Regions from separate parts of the Paenibacillus sp. FSL M8-0142 genome, predicted to be linked through region 2. Evidence: riboswitches for the same ligand, from Rfam matches in the RefSeq annotation. Region 2 holds a riboswitch; the other holds the start of a gene.
The links. Region 2 has a riboswitch for cyclic di-GMP ahead of NSQ46_RS16195 (transglutaminase-like domain-containing protein). Riboswitches for the same ligand answer to the same signal wherever they lie in the genome.
Positions count from the first base shown of each region.

Region 1: another riboswitch for cyclic di-GMP. It lies ahead of NSQ46_RS00835 (hypothetical protein); the one in region 2 lies ahead of NSQ46_RS16195 (transglutaminase-like domain-containing protein).

Region 1 is NZ_CP152008.1:179,497-189,983, reverse strand. Features, by position in the region: gene NSQ46_RS00865 (ABC transporter permease) at 1-634, shown strand, start outside; gene NSQ46_RS00860 (DinB family protein) at 930-1,421, opposite strand; gene NSQ46_RS00855 (MFS transporter) at 1,777-2,994, opposite strand; gene NSQ46_RS00850 (MarR family transcriptional regulator) at 2,987-3,415, opposite strand; gene NSQ46_RS00845 (hypothetical protein) at 3,665-3,910, shown strand; gene NSQ46_RS00840 (aspartyl-phosphate phosphatase Spo0E family protein) at 4,029-4,250, opposite strand; gene NSQ46_RS00835 (hypothetical protein) at 4,907-5,455, opposite strand; cyclic di-GMP riboswitch class I at 5,612-5,706, opposite strand; cyclic di-GMP riboswitch class I at 5,975-6,069, opposite strand; gene NSQ46_RS00830 (FMN-dependent NADH-azoreductase) at 6,268-6,882, opposite strand; gene NSQ46_RS00825 (MFS transporter) at 6,937-8,298, opposite strand; gene NSQ46_RS00820 (TetR/AcrR family transcriptional regulator) at 8,389-8,979, opposite strand; gene NSQ46_RS00815 (LLM class flavin-dependent oxidoreductase) at 9,089-10,150, opposite strand; gene NSQ46_RS00810 (SRPBCC domain-containing protein) at 10,355-10,487, opposite strand, start outside.
Region 2 is NZ_CP152008.1:3,492,464-3,502,950, reverse strand. Features, by position in the region: gene NSQ46_RS16220 (M81 family metallopeptidase) at 1-1,128, shown strand, start outside; gene NSQ46_RS16215 (fumarylacetoacetate hydrolase family protein) at 1,220-2,104, shown strand; gene NSQ46_RS16210 (DUF896 domain-containing protein) at 2,241-2,477, shown strand; gene NSQ46_RS16205 (YafY family protein) at 2,605-3,537, shown strand; gene NSQ46_RS16200 (DinB family protein) at 3,602-4,138, shown strand; cyclic di-GMP riboswitch class I at 4,290-4,376, shown strand; cyclic di-GMP riboswitch class I at 4,439-4,526, shown strand; gene NSQ46_RS16195 (transglutaminase-like domain-containing protein) at 4,540-5,340, shown strand; gene NSQ46_RS16190 (collagen binding domain-containing protein) at 5,631-9,206, shown strand; gene NSQ46_RS16185 (TetR/AcrR family transcriptional regulator) at 9,526-10,113, shown strand; gene NSQ46_RS16180 (MFS transporter) at 10,316-10,487, shown strand, end outside.

The DNA of each region.
Region 1 (10,487 bases), 3.3 Mb from region 2:
CGGAACGAACAAGGACTCCTACATCTCGGTTAATTTTTCCAACGGCGGCCTGCCGACCGCCATTGTCGACCAAACCGTATTTGAACGGTTAATGCAGGATCTCGATCCCAAGATCCAGAAGGGAACGACTGTCTACCATGGCATCGATATCGTAGATCCAGCGGCCATCAATCAGGCGAACCAAGTATACATGGATCTGGGGATTGGGGAACATCCCGGTAATTTCTCCCAAATCGGGATGATCACGGACCAGAAGATCAACATGGGGCTAATCATGTTTATCGTTGGCTTCCTTGGCCTAACCTTCCTTATTACTTCCGGTTGTATCCTGTACTTTAAGCAGATGGATGAAGGCGAGGAAGAGAAGCCGACCTACACGATTCTGCGTAAGCTCGGGTACACTCAGGGAAATCTGCTCCGGGGCATTCAGTTCAAGCAGCTCTTTAACTTCGGCATTCCGCTGATTGTGGGATTGTCGCACAGCTACTTTGCGGTTAAATCGGGCTGGTTCTTCTTTGGAACCGAACTTTGGACTCCAATGGTTATCGTCATGCTGCTGTACACGGCGCTGTATTCCATCTTCGGCCTGCTGTCCGTGATGTTCTACAAGCGAGTCATTAAAGAGGCGCTTTAAGTAGGGGAACAATATACAAGCAAGTTTGAGGGTTCTTCGAGCGTCTGGGTTTGTTCAAGTTAATAGAATGAAGAAGGTTAGCTAAATCATATAGAAAGCCAGTTTCGGTTGAGCCCGAAGCTGGCTTTATTTTCGCTTGAAGGTTCATTTTTTCAAGTTAAGAATCATTAGAAGCGGAGCGTGCCCTTTATCCCCTGACTTCAGCAAACGAAATGGGATTAGAGGAAACCCGGGGATAAGAGGGATCGGAAGTACAATCCGCATGTGCAGTGCTGAGAACACCCCTCCTCTAACATTACCAATCCAGCGCCCTGCAGCTCTTCTGCAGCTTGCGGATGTAAACAATCTGGCCGATATGATAAGCATTATGTGTTGCAGCGTTGCTGATGATCTCCCACCACTTGGCCGGCTCCGGAAAACCGCTAACATCCTTCTCCAGGGTATCCGCAGACTCGGACAGCAGCGGCTGCCATCCTAGTAAAACCTCCAGCAGTCGTTTCCTTAGCTCGGCAAACGTCACATGATCCGGAAGGAGAAGGCTGAGATTATTGTCTTCAATTGCAGGCACCGCATCCATACGTTCTTCCCTGTACCGGGTCTGCCACGTTTCATTCCAATAGAGCAGATGCTGAACGATCTCTGCAATGCTGTGACTGTCGTTCGCCGGCGTCCAGAACGCCTCGTCCTCCGTCAGATCCCGGGTGGACTGCTGGAAGGGAATATACCAGCTCGGATCATTCGCACCCGCGAGCAGCTGATTTCTTAACACGTCACTTGCATGCGCCATAAATGCCTCACTCCTCCACGAAAAAATAAATGAGACGCACAGACAATCATTATTCATTGTATAACAGGTCATGTGTGCGGAGATCGGATGAAACGACTATAAACGTTTTTTCCTGAAGAGCTACCACTTAAGCCACAACCCCCTTGTTTACTTTCCTTATGCATCCCGGTTAGGACATGGGGTACAACAGAAAAAGCCTGCAGATCTGCTCCTTACGGAGGTTAATCTACAGGCTTAAGACGGCTCTAAGTGGGCCAGAGAGTGTTTAATGGCGAGCGTCTGGAACTGGAACCTTGTCGTGCCAAATCCAAGGCCAAGGAGCCGTCACCTAAGCTTCTCTGAATACGAATCTTGGTTAGGCAGCCGTTCGGGCAGCCTTCTCTCGGCTTTCTCGTTTCCCGACGAGGAAATAATACAGAATCACCGACAGCGCCAGCAGGACCGCTATGGTCATGTACATGCCCCGGAACCCTGCCAGCGGCGTAAGGAAGCCAAGAAGGAGCGGACCGAACCCGATGCCGACGTCCACAAAAATGTAAAAGGTCGATGTTGCAAGACCGATCCGGTGCGCCGGAGAGCGTTTAATGGCGAGCGCCTGGGAGCTGGACTGTGTCGTGCCGTATCCGAGGCCTACGAACACCGCGGACAGCAGAAGGGTTATTCCATGATGTGCCAGACCGAGCAGCAGGATCCCGATCGCAAAGGATACGATAGCCGGATACATCACAACATTCGCTCCCCGGTGGTCAAACCAGCGTCCGGTAAACGGCCGGGACAGAATCACCACGATCGCATACACGATGAAGAAGTAGGTTGCCGCTTCCACCAGCCCGATTTCCCCCGCAAAGATCTTCAGGTACGACAAAATGCTCGAATATCCAAAGCCCATCACAAAGCTTATGATCGAAATCGGAAGCGCCTTGAGCTCAATGAAGTTGGATAGCCGGAAGCCCTTCATCTCCCGTGCCTGTTCGGCGGTGAGCACCAGCTTCGGAATGCGCATGAATAACGAGGATACCAATGAGAGCACGCCCAGGATTGCACAAAGGACAAAATTGCCTGTCATGGAGGCATGCTCCAGAATCATAAGTCCGATGAAAGGGCCGATTGCCGATGCAATGATGATGCTGACACCATAATAACCTGTCCCTTCACCCCTTCTCGAGTTTGGAATCAAGCTCGCGGCAATCGTGCCGGTCGCGGTAGAGGCCAGCGCGAAGGCCAGGCCGTGGAGGAAACGGACGATGAGCAGCACCGCTAAGCTGTTAATGATGAAATACAAACCGATTAAGACGCTGAATGAGACCAATCCGGTCAACAGCAGCGGTCTTCGTCCGACCCTCTCGATAATGCTGCCTCCGATCAGCCGCCCGATCAGCGCCCCCACCACGAAGATACTGGAAGCAAAGCCGGCCATTCCAGTCGATGCATGGAATTCCTCAGCTGCATAAGTGGGCATAATAACAACCAATAGATAAAAACAAAGAAAGAGCAGGAAATTGACGCCGAACACAATCAAAAAGTCCTTGCTCCATAAACGATCTTGGGAGTTTTCTTGCTGCAAGTTAATCACCTTTTCTTATAATGTTATCCCTGACTGTCTCCATGACACGGATGACGCTGGCTTGTTCCTCAGCGGAGACACCTTCCATAATCTCCATCTCGTAGTCATCGAATAATTGACGAATCTGCAACGCGACATCGATGCCCTTACTTGATAAACGGATTCGCTTCTCCCGCTTGTCCGATGCCGGGATCTGCTCCACATAACCCAGCTTGATCAATGCGTTCACCGTTCTAGTCACCGTGGGCTTCTCTACATACAAAACTTTGGACAATTCCACCAAGGTCATCGATTGGTTCGCGTCCAGATAATACATGATCGACCACTGGGCATAATACAGCCCAAAAACCTCGAGCCGCCGGTTCAGTTCATTGACGAACGGGCGGTACAGTCTGAAGTACTGCTGAAAAAAATGTCGGTGGGTGCTCATGGGGAAACCTCCATCCAATTGGTTACTCAAGGTAACTATTTGATTATAGAGTAGTGTTCCGAAAATGTCCAGACATAATGTCTGGTATTCTGATCCTTTTACTCGACGATGCATCAGTTCACCTAACAATGCCCATCGACCGTTTTTCAACACAGGTTATTCAGAATATATTCAGATTTATATGATTTAATTGGTATATTCCATCCGTCTTCTAGACAGATATTACAGGATTTGTGTGGTGAGGATGAATTGACGTTATCGGAAATACAACAAGAAGCGCTGGAACAGGCCAAGAAGCATGGGAGACTTGTCCGCTGGAAGAAAGGCGGATACTGGACGTATGATGGTGTCTTGACGAAGGCAAGCGGTGATTCGCCATCTGTACCCAACTTGGAATGGTATTGCCGAACCAATACGATTTTCGCGCTTGTTAGGCGCGGGTACATTACAATGGATAATTGGAGCAGCTGTTCGCTCGTACAGAAAAATGATTGAATCCAAGCACCTGACTTGAAATGGCTTCCCTTAAAGCTGGAAGCACCATATCTTTAAGCAAATAACCCCAGAAGGTCGAGAATCGACATCCGGGGTTCTATTTTTTATGGAGGACTTATTACTCATGGCTTGGTTTATTTAACTTTGCGCACTTTCTATTGATCTCTTCCTCATGGCTTTTTAATTCCATGTAACGGACAATCAGCTTATCGAACGACTGCGAAAGTGCGACAACATCTTGATGTACGAATTCAAGACTGCCGGCCATTCGCTCAAGTTCCCTCCTGAGATATTCGAGCTCGTCGGATACATGCTTCAGTTCGTTCTCTATAGAAACCATCACATCCACCCACCCCCGTCGTAGCAAGTGATTTATGACAGCTGCCAACGTTTTTGCGGCAAACCTTCTCAAACAGAGAGTTGATCGCTCATTCCTAAACGAACAAACCGTTAAAGCATGCTCCTCTTCATGAAATGTTGAAGGCTACCCGATTCAGTTTCTGCAGCGGCGTCAGGTCAGCAGGGTTATCTAAAATAAACAGTTCCCTATTCAATCGTTGTCGCATGGCGGATCAGAGGTTTCCGTCGTATTCGGCCAATTGCAGGGATCGTGGTTGCATATGAGCGTCCACAACAGCCTCTGCAGCTTCGCGTCACCACCCTTTCGACGGGTTTGCGATAGATTGTACGAATTATGAATTAGGTTTAAATTTTAACTATCTGTCATCAGTGGCTTGCCTATAATTATAAAATTTTACTTTAATAAATAAAATACCCATAATTGGGTAATTAGTGCTTATGTATTGCCTATATCTTCATGTAAATTTTCTTAGGAATGCCCCTTTATGATTGACTCTCGTTTTGGCGTATATCTTTTTGATGAAAGTACGGACCGTGCTTTGACTGATTCCATAAATATCCGCAATTTCAGGCACGTTTTTATTTTCCAGCCATTCGTAGGCGATTTCTTTCTCGCGGTTTGTTAATTCATATTGGTCAAAGAGTGAGTAGGTCAGCTCTTTTTGTAGCATGGGATCCTTTTGGGGTAACTTTTTCTTCAATATTTTTGGCCAGATGTTCAATGAGGGGCAGTACAAATGTAACCTCGTGAAAGTAATGAAAACAGAGGCTGAGGTAGCCTATAATAACATGATTTATTCGTATTGGCGTGCAAACGCAGGACAGCTCTGCAAACAATTTATTGCTGTGCTCGGCGCCGATTACGACTGAGACCGATTGATTTTCCATGGATAACGCAATGGCATTGATTCCCGCCTTGTTCATAGCAGAAGATGTTCCGATTTTCAAATGATTTCTTTCAAAATAACCTTTTAACAGCTCCGTCCCGCAATAATCGATAACGGTTCCCTCTGGGTCCGCAATCACAAATAAATAAGGTATAGACAGCAAATCGTTCATATTCCTGGTTTCCTCTTGCAACAGATACAGGATTTCTTTTCGCTCGATCAGCCTTTCTTTAATTTCAGAGATGCTGAGGATATTAGGAAAATGATCGTTTACTTTCAGCAATGTTCTTTGGCCCATTATTTTCCCTTCTTCCTTGTTAAGAATAAGTGATTAATAATGAAATCGATCTCCTATTTATCGCCGCTGTGAAGATTCGGTAGCTCTTAGCGAAAAATAAAAAACCTCCATCCATGAAGATTACCATAGCAAAATAGGACGGAGGCTTCCGTCGTATTCGGCAACTGGCTGGCATCACGTATCTTAGCAGATTCGCATTAGCCCCTATAGCTTTGCGTCGCCACTTTTCAGTGGGTTTGCTATTATCGTACGAAACGATTCGATTGGTTTGCTGTCAAAGACGCTGCCGCATGAATATTCCTTGTTATCCGCTGAGAGTTGAACTGCTGTAGTTATACCGCGCTGCGGGAAATCATGTTCCGCATCATTCACCTCCTTTCAGGCAATTGACCGTAACTTTTAAGGAACAGGCAGTTACTGCAGGAGCCTCCCTATAAAAATTTGTGAACAACAAATAGCCTCCGTCAGCTTGTAGACATAGGTAGTAACTAGCAAGAAGTGACGGAGGCTTCCGTCGTATTCGGCAACTGGCTGGCATCGCGGTTCTATGCAGAACCCCATTAGCCCCTATAGCTTTGCGTCGCCACTTTTCAGTGGGTTTGCGATTATCGTACGAACGATTCAATTGTCGAAAGATACAACATATAGTTCTGAATGAATGACCTAATCAAACTATAACTTACATTGTTTTTCATTGAATATAGGCTTCATGACTCAAATTCCCGACAATTACCTGCTGAATTTTGTAATTTTTTGTCACAAAGTAACTAGCAGAGCGTGTAATATGTCAAAATAACCAGCTTCTCCATGATTTAAAAAAGCTTTGCCGCTTCGGCTGCCCGCCGAAGGCCTTCCTCAATGATTTCCTCGCTTCGATCCCGGAATTGATTATGCCCCTCAATGATAATCGTAGTAATGTCGGTAATCCCGAACACGTTGAGATGATTTTTTACGAAGCTGACCGCCATCTCGGATGGATCGCCCTCCGCATAGATCCCGCCTCTAGCATTCAGCAGTGCTGCTTTTTTGTCACCCAACAGACCGACCAAGCCCTGCTCCGTATATTTGAACGTTTTACGCGGATGATGCATGTAGTCCAGGTAGGCATGCAGCACTGCAGGAACCGTCAGATTCCAGAGCGGGAAGGCAAACACCAATTTGTCGGCGGCAAGAAATTGCTCCAAGTGCCGGTTGACGATGTCCCGAACGGCCTGCTCTTCCTCCGAAAGCTCCATGCTCATGGCTGACTTGAAATTCCCGCTAATCATAATGTCGTCCAGAAGGGGAATGCGTTCCCGGTACAGGTCGACCTCAACCACCGCATCATTCGGATGTGCCTCGCGGTAGCTATTGAAAAATGCGTCGTATAATCTGCTTGTGACGGCCCCTTGGCGGTTGTTGGCTTTAATGAATAAAGTGGTTGTCATTAGAATCTCCTCCTATATTTTGTAATCAAAGTGAATGGACTCAAAGCTGCGATATCAGCTTCCCGCCGCTCTTATATGACCGTGCTCCGTTTTCCCGAACCTTAGGGAATAGAAAATCAGCATGGCGAGCAGCAGCCCGGCTAGCACCAGATAAATATTGCTGTAAATTTGTCCCTTGGCATAGGCATACAAGGGGTTCCACGATACCCCGGAGCGGATATCCAGCATTGTTCCGTACACACCGGAAGCGATCCCGGCCGAAATAAAATTCAGCATCTGCATCAGCCCCATTCCGATGCCGGCCTGCTCTTTCGCTAAGCTGAGGGAGACGGAATTGGATAGTGCAATCATCCCGAACGTCTGCCCGACATTGCCTAGAATCAGGAAGAACGCAACCGCGACGGCTGAAATGGCGGAGAACGTGGATAAGAGTACAAAGCACGCGACCAACATAATCATGCCGGTTAGAAACAGATACGTGTTCCCTTTGGCATCGGCCAGCTTCCCCCCTGTCTTCCCGAGCAGAGCGGAGGCCGCGGCGGCCGGCACCATGACAAATCCGATCCAACCTGGAGGCAGCGCATGAATCTCTGCCAGCAGCAACGGGCTTAGAAAATGCAGCGCAAAGGCCGCGCCGCTGAACAGAAACATGATGACAAGCCTAACCGAATACTCTCGATTCCGGAACAAAACCGGGCTCACGAACGGGACGGATGCACGATGAATCCGGACAATGAACAACGCGGCTACCAGCAGTCCGGCTAGCGGAAGCCACCAGATTCCGTTCGTTATTCCCAGCAGCAGACAAGTGATCGCGACAGCCAGCAGGCCGCCTCCCAGCAGGTCGAATGATCCTGGCACCTGAGGGTCTTCGTCCTTCAGATATTTCCGGTAAAAAGGAAGCGTGATGAGAATCAGCAAAGGGATGCTGAACAGCCAGCGCCAATGAGCAAAGCCGGCCACTAGCGAGGACACCACCGGCCCAAGCGCGCTGCCGATGGACAATCCAATAAAGGCTGTCGCCATGGCTGCTCCTCTTCGCTCCGGCGGGAAGTAGCGAATCGGTATAAGCGTTGCCGCCGCCGGTATCGCCGCCGCGCCGATCGCCTGAAGGCATCTTGCAGCCAGGACCATCCAGAATGCCTGGGAGACGAGGCCGACCAGAGAGCCGGCCGCGAACAGCAGCAGACCGAATGACAGCAAATTTTTGAGCTGGTAGCGTTCGGTCAGCTTCCCGTACAGAACCGTGCCGATCCCGTACAGCAGGGAATACGAGGAAGTTACCCAGCTAACCTGAGCGGTGCTCAAGCTGAATTCCTCTCGCATGTCCGGCAGGACAAAGTTAAACATCAATCCGCTCATAGCGGACAGACACAGCGTGAACATGAGGACACGCATCAGCTTCCGAGTCTCCATTAGAGCTTCACCCTCCTTGTGAGTAGAAAATTTTAAACAGCGAGATTAGCATGTCTGTCAGTACTTACTGACGTATGCTTTGAAAAAAAACTAGGGGGTTAACGCCCTAGCAAAAATCCGCACACTCTCCTCAATAAAGTCATCCAGCGTTACGGAAGGAAATATCTCCTTGGAATCCAGCTCGTTCATGAACGCGCCAAAGTTCATCATCATAAACGAGATCGCCCGCAGCTCGGGATCTCCGGCAACCAGCTTCCCCTTCTCCGTCATGATCGTAAAATATTTCGTCAACACGTCCAGAAACTGCTTCGGATGCTTGCTGGTCATCTCTCGAAGTCCCGGGAGATGATCACTCTCCTTGATGCTGATCGTGATCAGCTTGCGGTTCCGGATCATCAAGTCATGGTACGTCCGGCTGATCAGAATCAGATCCGCAGTAAGCTCTCCCGTGAGCTTCTCCGCGAAAAGCTTCGTCATTTCTTGACCGTAATGATAGCGTTCGAACGCCATCTCCAGGAGATTTCGCTTGCTGCCGAACTTTCGGAATAGAGTCTTCTCGCTGAGCCCGGCTGCCGAGGCAATCTCCTGCGTCGTGACGCCGTTGTAGCCCTTCCGGGATATCAGATCGATTGCGGCCTGCAGCAGCTTGTCGTCACTGCTTATATGTTGATCTCTACTCATGAAAGTCCCCCCTCCCTACATGAATGTCAGTACTGACTGTCATTCGATGGACTTATCATATTTTACATTGTCTGATTTGTCAAACGGAATTTTAATTGGATTTGCTTGCTTACTCCGCCGGCTCGCCGGCCGCTTCCCACCGGTCGATCTCGGAACGAACCCGAGGCGCAACCTCCGTACCGAGCAGCTCGATCGCCCTCATGACCTCTTCATGCGGCATCGAGCCGACCGGCACGTGCAGCATAAACCGGGTAATACCCACATGCTTGCGAAGATGGATGATCTTCTGAGCGACCGTCTCCGGATCGCCTACATAGAGGGCTCCCTCGAAGCTGCGTGCAGCATCGAAACGGGCGCGATCATAGTAACCCCAGCCGCGCTCCCGGCCGAGCACGTTCATGGCCGCCTGGGTGGAGGGAAAGAACTTATCCGCGGCAAGCTCCGTATCCTCCGCGATAAATCCATGGGAATGCGAGGCGACCGGAAGCTTCGATACATCATGCCCTGCATGGGCGGCCGCTTCTTTATACAGCTTCACGAGCGGGGCGAACTGCAGCGGGCTCCCGCCAATGATCGCCAGCACGAGCGGCAGGCCGAGCAGGCCGGCTCGGACGACGGATTCGGAGTTGCCGCCGCTGCCGATCCATACGGGCAGGGGGTTCTGCACAGGACGCGGATATACGCCCAGATTATGGATGGCCGGGCGATGCCGGCCCTCCCAGGTCACCCGCTCCGACTCCCGAATTTTTAACAACAGCTCCAGCTTCTCTTCAAACAGCTCATCGTAATCATGAAGATCATAGCCGAACAAAGGAAAGGATTCGATGAATGAGCCCCGCCCGGCCATGATTTCCGCGCGTCCGTTCGAAATCGCGTCCAGCGTGGCGAAGTCCTGGAATACCCGTACCGGATCCGCTGATGACAGCACCGTCACCGCGCTTGTCAGCCGGATCCACTTGGTCCGGGAGGCAGCAGCCGCAAGCACGACCGCAGGGGACGAGGCCGCATAATCTTGGCGATGATGCTCGCCTACTCCATACACATCCAAGCCGACCTGGTCGGCCAGCACAATTTCCTCCACGACCTCGCGCAGCCTTTGGGCGTGGCTGATCAATTCGCCGGTGTGAACGTCCGGCACGGTTTCAACAAACGAGCTAATTCCGATTTCCATCATCGGTTCCTCCTAGTAACGTATCGTTATGTGTATGTTTCACAGACGCTATATTTTCTTTAGTTAATATATCTTTATATTGAACGTTTACGCATCTTTTTTCAAGTGGAAAAACGTCAGGGCTGCAGCCTAAGGTTATCGGCATCAACAGATTCAAAAAAAAGACCGGCACTTCTCCCGAAGGCCGGTCTCTCCCTATGCGGTTTATTTCTTGGCAAGCAAGTATTCCTCGAGGCGGTCCCAAGTTTGCGTAATGCCTTCCTCCATGCCCATTTCGAGCACCTTCTTAAGCTCATCCGCGGATTGATATACGGTCCGGGAGACGATCTTCGTTCTT
Region 2 (10,487 bases):
CCAATCGCCGTGACCTTCGACATGCACGGAAATATCAGCCCGGGTATGCTGGAAGCCGTGGATATTATGATCGGTTACGACACTTATCCGCATATAGACATGTATGAGCGTGCAATCGAAGCATTCAGCTTGCTGAAGCAATACATCTTGGGGACGATTCGTCCTGCACGAGCATGCGCTTTTACCGGCATGCTGGTCGTTCCCCAGGCTATGACGACGGATCAGGGACCGATGAAAGACCTGCTGGACCGCGCGCATGCGATTGAGCAGGATTCCCGGGTACTTAACGTGTCCGTTGTGGGAGGATTCCCTTATGCAGACACGCCTTATACGGGGATGTGCTGTGTTGTAACGACTGACGGAGACGTGGAGCTTGCAAAACGTTATGCAGTCGAGTTGGGACAGCGGGCCGTCGAGTGGAAGGAGCGCTTTTGGATCAAGGTCCTGCCGCCTTCGGAGGCAATCGCGGAAGCCTTGATCCAGCCGCCCGGATTAATCGTATTGGCTGAAGGATCCGACAACGTAGGGGGAGGCTCACCGGGCGACGCAACCCATCTTCTCCGCTGCCTGATTGAACTGAGAGAGAAGGGACTTATGGTGATCGCGGATAAGGCTGCAGTAGAAGCAGCTTTCCGATCCGGTATCGGCGGGATCTTCGAATCCTTCGTCGGCGGCAGGCATGACCGGCTGCATGGGGATCCCGTTAGGGTTACAGGAAAAGTTCGGCTGTTGTTTGACGGCGACTTTCAGCATGCAGGTCCTTATATGAAGGGGCATTTTGCATCGATGGGCCGGACGGCGTTGATTCAGTGCGGAAGCCTGACGCTGATTCTGACGGAACACCGTATTCCGCCATGGGATATCGGCCATGTGCGATCGGTGGGCGTTTGGCCGGGAGATTATCGGATCATTGCCGTAAAGTCAGCCGTTGCATGGGAAGCTTCGTTCGGAGAAGCGGCGACGAGCGTCATTCATGTGGATTCGCCCGGCTGCTGCAGCGTGAATCTGAAGCATTTTGATTTTCGGCATGTCCTTCGACCGGTTTACCCGCTGGATGAGGAGTTAGCACCGGTTGTGCGCTGCCTGCAATTTGTTTCTGAACCGCAAAGTATTCGAACTAAGAAATGATAGGATTGAACGATGAGTTCGAATTATATGCGCGCGATAGAATGTTATACTATGGGTTAAGTCATCCTTTAAAAGAAAGGAACATGGACCGATGAAATTGCTGACCTTTGTGCGAGAAGGAGAATATAGACTTGGAGTCAAATTGGACGGAGGGGTACTGGATGTCGCCGGGGCATCGCTGCATCAAACCGATATGCCCAGCACGATCGAGCAGCTCCTCAAAGGCGGAGCGGCTGCAAGGGCAGCGCTTCAAGACTTGGTGGCTAGATCACTCGATGCGGAAACGGAGCTTCTTGATGAAGCTGCGCTTACGTTAGCTCCGTGCGTGAACCATCCGGGGAAAATCATCTGTGTGGGACTGAATTACCTTCGGCACGCAAGGGAGACCAACTCCGAAATACCCGAATATCCGATTTTGTTCAATAAATTCACCAATTCGCTGGCCGGACACGGGGAGGCAGTCCCTCTCCCCCGCGAAAGCGATCAAGTCGATTATGAAGCTGAGCTAGCGATTGTCATCGGATCGACGGCCAAACACGTCGATAAGAGCAGCGCGCTTGATTATGTTTTTGGCTACTGCAATGCCAATGATCTTTCGGCAAGGGATTTGCAGATGCGAACCTCGCAATGGCTTCTCGGCAAGTCGTGCGACAAATTTCTGCCGCTCGGCCCGTATGTGGTAACCTCCGATGAGGTGGGCGACCCGAATCGACTCGCCATCCGCTGCGAAGTAAACGGCGAGGTGCGACAGCAGTCCAATACAGCGGATATGATTTTTCCGTGTGATGAAATCGTGAGTTATGTTTCGAGGTTTATGACATTGGAGCCGGGGGATCTTATTTTGACAGGAACACCTGAAGGGGTTATGCTTGGGCGTCCTGCCGATCAACGAGCCTACCTGAAGGACGGTGACATGGTTACCGTCGAGATTGAGAAGCTAGGCACACTGACCAACCGGATGGTGCTGGAGCGGTAGCGATACAGGTGCAATCCACTTTGGAGTATGCACATTAGCAGATCAGCAGGGCCGGGACTGGTTCTATTGCAAGTTCAATCCTTTTACAGTAAACTAACAATTACATCTTAATTATATGGAAGGATGAACGATAACGATGACCATTCCTTCATTGCATAGAATCAATGAACTGAGCCGCAAGCAGAAATCCGAAGGCTTGACCCAAGAAGAATATACCGAACAGCAAAAGCTTCGCCAGGAATACTTGAAAGACATCCGGGGCCAGGTTCTCTCCACGATGTCTACCCTGAAGGTTGTAGACCCGAATGGTGACGATGTTACCCCTGAAAAATTGAGAATAACCCAGCAACAGAATCGGTCAAAGCTGAATTAAGCTTCATCTCATAAAGCAATGGTCCGTAATATGGATGATTGACCAGGTCCCATTTATGATCCCGGAAGACAGACAATGTTGGTTGTCCGTTTTCCGGGTTTTTATGTACTAGCGGAGGGGAGAAACGATGAACAAAACCGAGCGCCAGTTCGCCATCATGCTTGAATTGCAGCGGAGCAAGGTGCTGCGGGCGGAAGATTTGGCTGCCCATTTCGAGACAAGCGTGCGGACGATATATCGAGACATGCAAGCGCTCAGCGAAGCCGGGGTTCCGATACTTGGGTCTCCAGGATACGGGTACTCCCTAATGGAAGGTTACTTTTTGCCGCCGGTTGGTTTTACTGCGGAAGAGGCGGTGGCATTGCTCATGGGGACGGATATGATTGAGCAGCGGCTGGATGGCGACTACAAAGCAGCTGCGAGGGCAGCTCGAAGCAAGATTGAAGCGATACTTCCTGAACCCATTCGTGAGGCCTCAGCGGATGTCCGGGAAACGATGCAGTTTCTTCATCCCGGCGGACAGGGGGAGAACGAGCTTGGACAGGTTCGGGGTGCCATTTTGGAGCGGCGGAAGATAAGGATGCGTTACCTGAAAAAAATACCGGATTCGGATGGAAAACGGATGAGCGACCGGATCGTTGCTCCATATGGCCTTGTGCTCGTCCAAGGGAATTGGATCATGATCGCACGCTGCGAGCTGCGTCAGGAGATCCGTCATTTTCGATTATCGCGCATGAGGGATGTTACGGTCTTAGAGGAAAGGTTTAACCTTCCCCAAGGATTTAAGCTGAGTCAATATCGTCCGCCTGACGATCGTAACGTTCATGTGACGATTCAAGTAAATCCGGAAATTGCCGATAAAATCACCGAGACCGCGAGCTTCTATATCGAAGCTTCTGAGCAAAGGGAACACGGTCTTCTGGTCCGCTTTCGAGTCAGACAGCCGGAAGAATTGCTCCCCTATATTCTCAGCTGGGGTGGGGACGTGGAGGTGCTGGAACCTGATTCCTTTCGTAACCGGATTCGAGAAGAAGCTGAAAAAATACGAAAACGCTACTGACACGCTGTTGTCAGGAGCGTTTTTTTATATTGGGTATATACCAGATGGAAGAGGAGATATCATGATGAGAAATACAGTAGAAGCTTTGCAGGCGTTTGAAACAACAGTAGCGGTGTATTTAAACGAGCTGGGACACCTGGAGCTGGAGGAGCTGCATATCAAGCCGAACGAAGAGGAATGGTCCATTGGGCAAATGTACATGCATTTGATTCAATCGGCTCAATATATGCATCTGCGCAATGTCGACCAATGTTTGGCCGGAAACGAAACGGCCGTCGAATCCCCTGGGGAAAAAACGGAGAGAGGCAAGGCGGTATTCGAGCTTGGAAGTTTTCCTCCTGTCAGGATACGAATTCCGGCGTCTCCGCAGTACACGCCGCAGCAGCCGACGAGCAAAGAGCAGTTAGTTGAAGGTCTTCAGGGCGTAGTGGAGCGGATGAAGCGAACGGAACCGGTTGTGCGTCAAGCAGACAGCAGCATCACGATTCCTCATCCCGGATTCGGAGCCTTAAACGCCAAAGAGTGGTTTCTGCTGGTAGAGATGCATTACAGGCACCACCTGCTGCAGCTCGATCGGTTAAAAAAGGAGCTGTCCCTCTAAGGACTCCCCTAATGGATTGATGATCAAGCGGAATTGACAAAAGAGCGTCTCAGTGGAGACGTTTTTTTGTTGTCGATCCTCGTCTATGAATCTCAAAATTTGCTTGATAGAATTAGAGATATTTGGTATGATGAACTCACATAAAGCTACTCACGATAAATGGCAAACTTGTCGAAAGGCAAGGACGCAAAGCTATAGGGCCTTCTTGATAAACCATCAATGGCAGCCAGCTACCGAACGAAGATGCTTTTTTTGTTTTTTATATGAGATTTTTATTCAATTAATTCTTTGAAAACTCTACTACGATAACGGCAAACTTGTCGAAAGATAAGGACGCAAAGCCACAGGGCCTTCTTGATGAACCGTCAATGGCAGCCTGGCTACCGAAGGGAGTTTATAGTATGCGCAACATGGTGTTGGCTATTGTAGGGTTTATTGCGTTATTCGTATTGGCTCCGGTTGTACATGCTTCCCAAACGGGAGATTGGCTGGATCTGGAGCAGCTTGATCGCGGAGTCATCGCCGTTCGCTATGACGTGAAAGCGGACGTGAAGACGAAGCTTATGATTGCAAAAGGGCAAAACAAGTATACATATACGCTTTTAGCGGACAAGCAGCAGGAGACCTTTCCGCTGCAAATGGGAAACGGTCGTTATACCATAAAAGTGCTGGAGCAGGTCAACGGTACCAAGTATAAGATCGTTCAAGAAGCGGAAGTTAAGCTTCAACTGACCAATAGCAGCAAGGTATTTTTGAACTCGGTACAAAACATCGATTGGCGTTCAAGCGACAAGGCGGCTCAGCTTGCAAAGAAGCTAACTCGGTCCGCAGACACCGACGAGGAAAAAGTAAAGTTGATCCACGAATATATCGTCGATACGATCCGGTACGACAAAGCACTCGCATCCAGTGAGCTGACGGACTATCTTCCCGATATTGACCGCACGCTGTCAGGGAAAAAAGGCATGTGTTATGATTACGCCTCTCTGTTCGCATCCATGCTGCGGAGCGTGGACATTCCGACTAAGCTTGTAATGGGGACAACGGATTATGTTGACGTTTACCACGCTTGGAATGAGGTTTACCTGAACGGGCGGTGGGTAACGATCGACACGACCGTTGATGCGGGATGGAAGAGCAAGGGTGCCGGTTTCAAAATGATTAAAGAGGCATCTCGCTATTCTGCAGCCAAGTATTATTAAAATAATTTTATAGCTAAAACCTTAAGCTTTGGACCATTGTCCAAGGCTTATTCGGGTTTTTATTCAGAAAATATTCAGAATCGGGCGTTACAATGCTAGAAGCTCAATTGGTTCTTAAGGAAAATACAGGCACCAATGTATCGTGCGCCAAATAAAAGTATGCGGAGGTGATGGACGAACAAATCTCTTATCGGCATATGATCCGAGAGATGGTTGGCTCGATTTGCGCACGCGAAAGCGACATCGGAACCAAATATATTGAGGGTAATGGAGAGGCTGAGGGAGAGATCATGAAGAAAAAAGTAAGTGGAATCGTATTGGCTCTGCTGCTTATGATCCAAACGTGGTTTGGAGGATCGGACTGGACGGTCAATGCATCGACTAATGTTCCAGAACCGGTAAGCGTGCAGGATTCAGTGTATGGAGTGACGGATGATGTTTATGGCCCGTCCGAATCAGAAATCAATAATGATAGCATTTTAACCAAAGTTGTGTTAACCGACATGGATGGCACCGTCATTGATGCCGTTTATAATCCGGACAGCAGCCTGGATATCGGTGCAGCCGTTAATCTAGGCTACGAATGGGAGCTGCCGAACGGTCACAACTACAAAAATGGAGACTCATTTACCTTCGAGCTGCCGCAGCAGTTTGAAATCTTCACGGAGATTGACTCACCGCTCGTTACCGGTCAAGGTGAAGTTGGCCGTTTTACGGTGGACCGAAACGGCAAGGTTGTGATGACCTTCAATGATTACGTGGAGAGCCATTCCAACATCAGCGGCAAGCTGGAAATTCGCACTGAATTCAAGAAGGAAGTTCTAAAAGGAAGCACCGAAATCATTATTGCTATTCCGATAAAGGGCGGGGTTCAGACCGTCATCGTGAACCTGAAGCCGCAAGGCGGAAAGCTGATCGAGAAGCAAGGGAAAGCGATTGGCAAAGATCGGATCGATTGGTCGGTTCAGATCAACAAATCGTTAAATAAAATCAAGCACGCAGTCATCACCGATGAAATGCCTGAAGGCTTGGAGCTCATCGCGGATTCCGTAGAGGTATACAACCTGCAGGTTAACGGTGACGGCTCAGCGGTTCTTGGCGATCAGCTGGATGCCGGCAAGTACACCGTCCAAACAGGCGGTGGCGGCAAACTGGAGCTTGCATTCTTGGACGAGACGATCAGCAAAGCCTACGAAATTCGCTTTTCGACGAAGCTTGTCGGCGAACAGTCCCGTTTTGAGAACACCGCTGTTCTAACTGGCGACGGGATGGAAAATGCCCAATCGACGGCTACAGTAACAGTAGATCGCGGCAGTTTCTTGGATAAGACATATAGCCAGGACAAGGACACAGGGATCATCACTTGGACGGTGAAATACAATTTCAACGAGAAGAAGATTCCGAGCGCTCAAGCCATCATTACAGACCAAGTTAGCGAGAACCATTCCTGGATTGCCGATTCGCTGAAGGTGTATAACGGGGATTCGAAGGATGCCAGCGCTTTGGTATCAGCGGATGAATACACCGCTGTAGCTAAAGGTAAGCACGGATTCGAGCTTCAATTCAAGAAGGATATCGATTCGCCTTATACGATTGTTTACCAGACGGAGCCGGTCGATCGCTTGAGCTCCGAGGGGAACGCAGTCAAGAACAAAGTCGTATCGGGTGAAGCGTCTAAGGAAGTAACGGCTCCGGGCTACGGAAGCCGTGCCCTGGTAAAAGGATCCTCGAACGTCAATTTTGACACAAAAGCCGCGAAGTGGATAATTACCGTCAATGGCGATAAAAAGCCGGACGGCACCAAATACATCATGGAGAATGTAGTCATCACGGATACGTTCCCGCAAGGCGGACTTGAATTCGTTCCGGATTCGGTAATCGTAAAAGCGGACGGTAAAGTCGTTCCAGCGAGCGAGTACACGGTGAAGTACAATGATTTACGCGAAGGCTTTATCATCGAGTTCTCCAAGATTGACACCACCTATACGATCGAATATGAAACGAAGTTTAACATCAACTGGCTGAAGGATCGCAAATGGGACTTTTTAAACAGAGCCTCGATGACATGGGTCGAGGAAGGCAAGGTGAAAGGCCCGATTGTGCGGGATGCAAGCTTCTCCGCTGATGGTTATACGAAAAATAACGGCGGTAAAGACGGCAGCTACAATCCGATCAGCAAAGAAATTACGTGGAACGTCAAGATGAACTATAATCTTGATTCGCTTCAGGAAGCGATCGTTACCGATGTGCTGCAGCAGGATCAGAAGCTTGTTCCGGGTTCGGTCAAGGTCTATGAAATGAAGCTGACTGGAGGACGGAATGGCGTTCAGAAGGGCTCGCTAGTTCCCGCTTCTCAATATGAAGTGACAGGACCATCAGAAACTAATGGCAACAAGCTGTCCATTCGCTTTGTCGGCCCGATCTCATCCGCATACTGGATTGAATTCAAAACATCGCTGGAAGGTACATTGATTGTCAACAAAATCGATAATACTGCGGAGCTGTCCGATGGCAGCGCGAAAAAGGCAACATGGAACGCCAGCGTAACGATTCCTCACGGCGGGGAATATGTGAAGAAGAGCGGCTCCCAGAACGGAAACAAAATCGACTGGGAAATTCGCATCAACGAAGGTCAGTCGCATATTTCCAACGCAAAAATTATCGATAATCCAAGTCCGAACCAGATCTTGATCGAGGATTCCTTCCGCTTGTATGCGACCAAGATCAATGCAAACGGAAAAGCGGAAAAAGCCCAAGAACTGACTAAAGGGAAGGATTATACCTTAACCATCCATAGGCTTGATGGTGATAAAGAGACATTCGAGTTGAAATTCACAAATGACATCTCTACGGCCTATATTTTGGAATATCAGTCGTTCATTATTGCTGAAGATAAAGAGGCAGTACAGAATAAGGTGGCTCTTGAAGGAGATCAGCTGAAGACGGAGATCCGGGAAACGACGGAAGAGGTTATTGTCCGTACTTCCTCCGGTTCAGGTTCGGGAGGCGGCGTAACGGGAAGCCTGGAAGTAACGAAGGTGGATCAGGACGAACAGACGAAGCCGCTGGCGGGAGCCAAGTTTGCGCTTTACGACAAAGCTGGCAAACGTGCGCCGATCGTAAAATCCTCGGATGATGAAGGCAAGATCCTGTTTACAAAGCTGCTGTACGACGAGTATATTTTGGAAGAGCTGGCCGCTCCTGAAGGATATAAGATCGAGCAAGCGAAGTGGGACGTAACGATTGACTCCAGCATCAAGAATCAAGATCATGTTAAGAAAATGATCGTTACAAACCGCAAGGAAGAGCCGGTTATACCTGGCGAGCCTACGGATCCAACAGATCCAACAGATCCGGAGAACCCAACGGATCCTGGCAATCCGACCGATCCAGGCTACCCGGGGAGCCCAACCGATCCGGGCAATCCGACGGACCCAGGAAATCCGGGGAACCCAACGGATCCAGGCAATCCGACAGATCCAGGTAACCCGGGGACCCCAACGAATCCTGGCAATCCGACAGACCCAGGTAATCCGGGCAATCCGACCGGTGAGGTAGAGGTGCCGGACGAGGACATTCCAAGAGGTGAACCAACAACGCCTCAAACGCCGGAGACACCTCCGACAGAGCCGGAAACGCCTACCGTCGATATTGACGAAGAGGATATTCCCCGAGGAGGCGTCGAGCCTGAGCCTCAAAAGCCGGAAGCACCAACTCCTTCTGAGAACGCTTCGACACCGCAGCCAACGGTTCCTATGCTTCCAAAAACGGGTGAATCGAGTCCTTATCCGTTCTATTTGGCGGGTCTCGGGCTGATCGCTTTCGGTGTATGGTTAGGTCGCAAACGGATGAACATGAAACAATAGCACGTTGTACTTCGGCTCTTCTTGTCCAGTAACCTGGGCAGGGAGAGCTTTATTTCTTGCAGCATCCCGTCATATGCTTAAGCACTGAACGGCAAAGTTCGAGAAGAAAATTTTATGATTTATTATTGACTGAACGATCTATAATTGATATGATGAAGCCATCAAAAGGAGGTGCTAATAAGACAATATAGTTGAAGCAATGGTATTTTTTTAATTAATATAGACCGAACGGTCTGGAAAGTCGTTTTCTTGAACCTTCATTCTTGACTGAATAATCCGATAACGATAGTATTATGGGAGTGAAGGAGGCAGACGAAAATTGGCAAGGAACAAAGAATTTGACACGACATTGGTCCTACATAAGGCTATGGAAGTATTCGGTCATTACGGTTATGAGGGCACGTCACTGCAGCTTTTGCTCGAAGGATTGGGTATAGCGAGACAAAGCTTGTATGACACCTACGGAACGAAGCGAGATCTCTTTATCAAAGCGGTTAAGTATTACCTGGACGAGAAATCGTCTGCCGTCATCGCCCATTTGGCTCAACCAGGCTCTGTCAAGGATACGATTGCCGAAATCTTTGCGATTATCGTCGATACATTGAAGGATGAGCAGCGCCGCAAGGAGTGCCTAATTCTGCATAGCGCAATTGATCAGGTACCTCATGATCCCGAGATTGCACAGATTTTCGAGCAAGATAAGATTCGTTTGGAGCAAGCGCTATACGAGGCATTAGCCCGTGGCCAAGAGCAGGGAGAGTTAGGATTGAATCAGGATCTTCGCTCGCTGGCACGATATTTATATCATTCGCGTTATGCACTGACGCAAGTAGCAAAATTAACGGACGACCCTCTCGTCATCGAACAAGTTGCTGCAGTTACTCTATCTGTACTTGATCATAAATGAAGCGTCCTTTTTCGCGCTTCATTTATTCATGCGAATAATAGAATGATCAGTCCGTAATGGCGATCATTTTGGATTATTCAAGTCTACAATCGCGCATATATTAGATCGATTGGTCTATAATATTGCGCATATTAGATCGATTGGTTCGTAATTATGTTTATATTAGATCGTTTAGTCTATAAAATGGAAGGGGAAATTGTATATGAGTTCAAGTAAATTCAAAGGCTTGGCACTTTTCATTCTAGCCATCTCCCAGCTCGTTATGGCACTCGATTACACCATAATTTTTGTAGCGATGCCGTCTCTCGGCAACGAACTCGGGTTTTCGGCAAACCATCTGCAATGGGTCGTCAGTGCATTTTCACTCGCTTACG